DNA from 2 places in the Caballeronia sp. SL2Y3 genome. Region 2 is predicted to be linked to the other one. Evidence: riboswitches for the same ligand, from Rfam matches in the RefSeq annotation. Region 2 holds a riboswitch; the other holds the start of a gene.

Region 1 (3,413 bases), 1.3 Mb from region 2:
GCGGGCCGCACATCGAGCAGAAGTGCGCGACCTTCGCCGAGTCCTTCGGCAGCGTTTCGTCGTGGAATTCGCGCGCCTTGTCCGGGTCGAGGCCGAGATTGAACTGGTCTTCCCAGCGGAATTCGAAGCGCGCCTTGGAGAGCGCGTTGTCCCGCACCTGCGCGCCGGGATGCCCCTTCGCCAGATCCGCCGCGTGCGCCGCGAGCTTGTACGTGATGATGCCTTCCTTCACGTCGTCCTTGTTCGGCAGGCCGAGGTGCTCCTTCGGCGTCACGTAGCAGAGCATCGCCGTGCCGAACCAGCCGATCATCGCAGCGCCGATGCCCGAGGTGATGTGGTCGTAGCCCGGCGCGATGTCGGTGGTGAGCGGCCCGAGCGTGTAGAAGGGCGCCTCGTCGCACCATTGCAGCTGCAGGTCCATGTTCTCCTTGATGAGCTGCATCGGCACGTGGCCGGGGCCTTCGATCATCACCTGGACGTCGTGCTTCCACGCGACTTGCGTCAGTTCGCCGAGCGTCTTCAGCTCGCCGAGCTGCGCTTCGTCGTTCGCGTCGTAGATGGAGCCGGGGCGCAGGCCGTCGCCGAGCGAGAACGAGACATCGTACTGCTTCATGATTTCGCAGATGTCCTCGAAGTGCTCGTAGATGAAGCTCTCCTTGTGATGCGCGAGGCACCACTTCGCCATGATCGAGCCGCCGCGCGACACGATGCCGGTCATGCGGTTCGCCGTCAGCGGCACGTATTGCAGCCGCACGCCCGCGTGAATCGTGAAATAGTCGACGCCTTGCTCCGCCTGCTCGATGAGCGTGTCGCGGAAGATTTCCCACGTGAGGTCTTCGGCTTTGCCGTTGACCTTTTCGAGCGCCTGATAGATGGGCACCGTGCCGATCGGCACCGGCGAATTGCGGATGATCCACTCGCGCGTCTCGTGGATGTGCTTGCCGGTGGACAGGTCCATCACCGTGTCGCCGCCCCAGCGGATCGCCCAGGTCATCTTGTCGACTTCCTCGCCGATGGACGAGCTGACCGCCGAATTGCCGATGTTCGCGTTGATCTTCACGAGGAAATTGCGGCCGATGATCATCGGCTCGCTTTCCGGATGATTGATGTTCGCGGGAATGATCGCGCGGCCGCGCGCCACTTCGTCGCGCACGAACTCGGGCGTGATTTCCTTTGCCGCGTCCTTGCCGAACGCCGCCGCGCCGAACGCCTGGCCGGGATGCTGGCGGCCCATCATCTGCGCGAGCTTCTCGCCGTTCGGGCCGCTCTTGCGCAGGCTTTCGAGGTATTCGGCGCGACGCTGGTTTTCGCGGATGGCGATGTATTCCATCTCCGGCGTGATGATGCCCGCGCGCGCGTAGTGCATCTGCGTGACGTTCTTGCCTGCGACGGCGCGGCGCGGCTTGCGGTGCAGGCCGGGAAAGCGCAGTTCGGCCGTCTTCGGATCGGCGGCGCGCTCGCGGCCGAATTCGCTCGACAGGCCCGCGAGTTCTTCCGTGTCGCCGCGCTTCTCGATCCAGCCGGCGCGCAGCGCGGGCAGTCCCGAGCGGATGTCGATCTTCGCGTCCGGATCGGTGTACGGGCCGGACGTGTCGTACACGTACACCGGCGGATTCTTTTCGCCGCCGAAGCCGTCCGGCGTGTCCGACTGCGTGATCTCGCGCATCGGCACGCGAATGTCGGGCGTCGAGCCGGTCACGTAGACCTTGCGCGAGTTCGGCAGCGGCGCGATGGCGGCGGCATCGACGACGGCGTTTTCCGACAGAAACTTGGGATTGGCATTCATGTGCTGTCTCTCCTGTGGGACGTTTTGACATGCGAGCGTTGCAGCGCTCGGCTGACTCAGGAGCTAAACAGGGAGGAACGAGACGGAAAGGTACGGGTTCGGAAGAAGGAGTCTGATGCGGCGCGACTGTCGAAACCCGAACGCTTCCCTGCGCTGGCATTATCCAGATCAGGTTCAAAGGGTATTTCTCACCCGCGCCGCGCGAGGCGACTGCGCTCGATGAAACCGGCCGCAATCGCGATGCGCAACGCAGGACCCCCGCGTTAGCAGCCGCCACCATACACCGCAGCGTGGCGTGTTGGCAACCATCCGAAAATTCGTCGGGCGATTCGTCGTTCGCGCGGGGCGCTTACTGCATAATGTCGCTCGCCCCGGCCTGCGTGTTTTCCCTGACCGCCCGGCAGCCGCAATCGACGCCCCGCGTCGCCCGCTGTTTCTCTCTGCGCCCGCGTTCGCATCCAACTGTTTCGCCATGTCGTCCTGTCTCGTTTGTCGCGACGCTTTTCTCGCCCGTTCGGTTGCCGTCTGTCGGATCGAAGACACGGCTCGGTCTTGCACGCTGGCCGGATAACACATGTCGAAGCCGCCGCGCTTGCCGTTCTCACTGCCCGATCGTTTTCCGTTTCGCGCGCCGCGTTCGCACAAGGGACAAGTCGCGCTCGCGCTCGCCGTCGTTTATCTCGTGTGGGGCTCGACGTACCTCGCCGTGCATCTGTCGCTCGCGTCGTTTCCGCCGCTTCTGCTTTCCGGCTTGCGCAATCTGTTCGCGGGCATCGGGCTCTTCGTGTTCGCGGCGCGCCGCAAGCCGGTCTGGCCGACGTTGGCCGAAGCGCGCAATGCCGCGCTCGTCGGCACGCTGCTCGTCGGCTTGTCGAGCGGGATGCTCGCCTACGGCATGCGCACCGTCGAGACCGGGACCGCCGCCGTGATGGTCGCCACCGTGCCGCTTTTCGCGACGATCATCGCCGCGCTCACGGGCCGGCGGATTGCAAAGGGCGAGTGGGTGGCGGTCGGGCTCGGGCTCGTCGGCATCGTGCTGCTGAATCACGGCGATTCGGGCTCCGGCTCGACCGCGGGCAGCATCGCGATTCTGTGCGGCGCGATCTTCTGGGCGGGCGGGGCGCACCTGGCGAGCCGCGTGAAGCTGCCGTCGGACCTCTTCATGTCGACGGCGCTGCAGATCGGCCTCGGCGGTTCCATTTCGACGACGGTCGCGTTGCTCTCTGGCGAGCGGCTAACGGGCATCGGCTTCGTGCCGGGGCTGTCGTTTCTGTATCTGATGCTCGTCGGAACGATGGCCGCGTATGTCGCCTACGGCTTTCTGATCCGGCATACGAGCCCGATCATCGCGAGCAGCTGCATGTACGTGAACCCGGTGGTCGCGGTGTTGCTCGGCGCGCTGTTGCTCGGCGAGGCGATCACGCGCTGGACCGTCATTGCGACGGTCGTCATTCTGCTGAGCGTCGCGCTTTCTTTCTGGTTCGATTATCGAAGGCGCGGGTTGGTGTGATCGCGTTTTCGGCGTTCCGTTCGCCTCGCTTGTAAGAACGACGCTCACGCAGCGCTCGAAGGCGCGCACACGCCGCTGTGCTCTTACGCCCCGAACGAATCCTCTAATGAAAGCGGC
Region 2 (3,413 bases):
TCCTTCGTGGGTTCAGCCGCCCGCGACGGGCGAAACGACGTCGAGCTTGTCGCCCGGCGCGAGCGTCTTCGTGCCGTGCTCGCCGCGCGCGACGAACTGGCCGTTGAGCGCGACCGCGAACGGCGGCTTCGCGCCGAACGCGGCGAGCGCGTCCGTGACGGTCGCGGCGTCGGGCAAGGTGAACTCGCGCTGATTGATGTGGATGTTCATGGGTCTTTCTCTGAATGCTGTCACGCGGGCACGGCCGCGAATGCGCCGTGCAGCAGCTCGGGCCATGTGGCATCGGCGCGGAACTGCGCGAACGAAGCGGCGTCGCGCACCGTTTCTCCGATGAGCGCATCGGCGAGCGCGCAGGCGGCATCGGCCACTTCGGGCGCGATCATGAAGCCGTGCCGATACAGCCCGTTCACGCGCAGCGTCTGCGCGCCGTCCCAGACGATGGCCGGACGATGATCCGGCAGCGTCGGCCGGCATTGCGAGTTGAGTTCGAGAATGCGCGCTTCGCCGAATCCCGGATGCACGGCGAACGCCGCGCTCAGCAATTCGAGCGCCGAGCGCACGCTGACGGGCGACATGTCCTCGCCCTCCACTTCCGTCGCGCCGATCACGTAGACGTCGTTCTGCTTCGGCGCGATGTAAAGCGGATAGCGCGGATGCAGCAAGCGCACCGGCCGCGTGAGCCCGATGCCCGGCGCATGCACCCGCGCCACTTCGCCGCGAATGCCGCGCAGCGCGGGCCACGCGGGCTTGCCGCCGAGACCGCGGCAATCGATGATCCAGCGTGCATCGGGCATGGCATCGACCGGCGTGTTCCAGAGCGTGCGCACGCCGCGCGCCGCCAGCCCCGCCGCGAGCGCCTTGAGCGCCTGCCGGTTGTCGAGCTGGCCTTCGTGCGGCAGCAGCCAGCCCTGCGCGAAGCGCGAGCCGAGCGCCGGTTCCGCCTCGGCGACCTGAGCGCCCGCGAGCTTGACGAAACCGCCGTCGAGCAGCGCGGCCGGGGCGTTCGCCCGCAGCCGGCGCTCGAAAAGCGGCGCTTCCGCGCGATCCGCGCCGTGCCACACGACGAGCGTCCCGTTGCGCTGAAAGAAGACCCGCTCGGGCAATGCCGCGATCACATTCGGCCAGCGCGCGAGCGACGCCGCGCCAAGCTCGACGACGAGCGGCTCCGCGCTCGTCGCTTCTGCGAGCGGCGCGAGCATGGCCGCGGCGACCCACGCGGCCGACTGCGAGCCGGCCTCGTCGCCACGTTCGTAGAGCGCGACGCCGTGCCCCGCGCCCGCAAGCTGCCAGGCGACGAGCCGCCCGACGAGCCCGCCGCCGATTACCGCGAAGTCCGGCCGGCGCGCGTCGCCCTGTTCCATGCTGTTCACAATCCGATGTCTCCTCATCCGGTCCCGTGCGTCGCCTCACGAAAGCGAGCGTCGCCGCAGGAAGCGGCATACCGATTGACTAACTGACTAACGTGGCGAATCAGCGGAGGAGAGACCTGCACGGCGGCCGTCAGACGCACCGAGCGGAAAAGGAAGACCGGAAGAGACTGGAGGAATGGCGCGGCGAACGCGCGTTCTCCGGAAACTTCCCTCGCCGGTATTACCCGGATCGGGTGCAAAGGGTCTCTCTCAGCCTCGCCGCGCCGGCCACCGTTGCCAGTGACGTCGCGCGAAGCACCCCTGTTTCGTCGCAGATCATTAGAGCATAAAAGGCAAAGCCGCTGCAAACCGGGATTGCCCGCTTCGGCCGCACCGCTCCCGTCGTGCCGCTTCGGTCGCGGCCGGCGGCACTCTGGCACAATGCCCCGAACACCGGTTCATCGGACGATCGGGCCGAATTAAGCGACAGTTAAGGCAGCATCACAACAATCTGCGAACCCGGAACTGGCTGCGCGCACGTCGATGCCGCGCGCCGCACGGCAAGCGACACCGTCTCAACCCGCCGGCGATCCGGCGCACCCGAACACAAGGTCATGGTCAACTCGAATCTCGAAAGCACGCAGCAGAAGGCGGATGACGTATCGGCGTGGAGCCTCATCAAACCTTACTGGGTCTCGGAAGAGCGCGGCGTCGCGTGGGGCCTTCTGGTCGCGATCATCGCGATCAACATGACGGTCGTCTGGATCAACGTGCGGCTCAACAGCTGGAACGCGGACTTTTATAACGCGCTGCAAAACAAGAACGTGCGCGACTTTCCGCACTTGCTGCTGATCTTCACCGGTCTCGCGTTTGCGTACATTCTGCTCGCCGTCTACGGGCGCTATCTGCGGCAGATGCTCGCGTTCCGCTGGCGGCAATGGCTCACGAACCGGTATCTCGAACAATGGTTCGGCGACAAGGCGTTCTACCGCATCGAACGCGACCGTCTCGCCGACAACCCCGACCAGCGTATCAGCGACGACCTGCAATCCTTCGCGACCACCACGCTTACGCTGTCGCTCGACCTGCTATCGACGCTCGTCACGCTCGTCACCTTCATCACCATTTTGTGGACGCTCGCGGGCGCTCTGACGCTGACGCTCTTCGGCAAGCCGCTCGTCATTCCGGGCTACATGGTGTGGGCCGCCGCGCTTTACGCGATTCTCGGCTCGCTCATCATCCAGAAGGTCGGGCATCCGCTCGTGTCGATCAACTACCAGCAGCAGAAAGTGGAGGCGGACTTTCGCTTCGGCCTGATCCGCGTGCGCGAAAACGCCGAGCAGATCGCGTTCTACGACGGCATCGCCACCGAAACCGCCAACGCCAAGGGCATCTTCCAGCGCATTCGCGACAACTGGTGGCTCATCATGAAGTACACGAAGCGCATGACCTTCGTGCTGTCCTTCTACGGGCAAATCGCGATCATCTTTCCGATCATGGTCGCCGCGCCCCGCTACTTCGCGGGCGCGTTTTCGTTCGGCGTGCTGATGCAGATTTCGTCGGCGTTCGGCACCGTCAGCGATTCCTTTTCCTGGTTCATCAACAGTTATTCGACGCTCGTCGAATGGCGCGCCACCGTCAACCGTCTGCGCGAATTCAAGCGCGTCATGCGCTCGACGCATATCCGCGAGGAAACGTCGCCCGCGACCGAACGCGGCGGCATCAACCTGCATTACACGAGCACGCGGTCGCTGACGACCACCGGTCTCATGCTCGCGCTTCCGAACGGCACGCCACTATCACGCGTGGCGGATGTCTCGATCGAGCCGGGTTCGCGCTGGCTCGTCGTCGGGCCGTCGGGTTCGGGCAAGAGCACGCTGATGCGCGCGCTCGCGGGCCTGTGGCCGTTCGGCGACGGCACCATCGACGCGCCCGTCGATGCGAAGCTCATGTTCGTGCCGCAGCAGAGTTATCTGCCGATCGGGACGTTGCGCGGGGCGCTGTCGTATCCGTCGCCGGCCACGACCTTCACCGACGAGGAATCGCGCGAAGCCTTGCGCGCGT

What was found. A riboswitch is a leader RNA that binds a small molecule or an ion and turns the genes downstream of it on or off. The one in region 2 is predicted to bind thiamine pyrophosphate.
Region 1: another riboswitch for thiamine pyrophosphate. It lies ahead of thiC (phosphomethylpyrimidine synthase ThiC); the one in region 2 lies ahead of LDZ26_RS11660 (FAD-dependent oxidoreductase).

The regions. Positions count from the first base shown of each region.
Region 1 is NZ_CP084260.1:935,629-939,041, forward strand. Features, by position in the region: gene thiC (phosphomethylpyrimidine synthase ThiC) at 1-1,786, opposite strand, end outside; TPP riboswitch at 1,914-2,056, opposite strand; gene LDZ26_RS04375 (EamA family transporter) at 2,361-3,296, shown strand.
Region 2 is NZ_CP084260.1:2,466,463-2,469,875, forward strand. Features, by position in the region: gene thiS (sulfur carrier protein ThiS) at 13-210, opposite strand; gene LDZ26_RS11660 (FAD-dependent oxidoreductase) at 231-1,361, opposite strand; TPP riboswitch at 1,560-1,682, opposite strand; gene LDZ26_RS11665 (ABC transporter ATP-binding protein/permease) at 1,964-3,413, shown strand, end outside.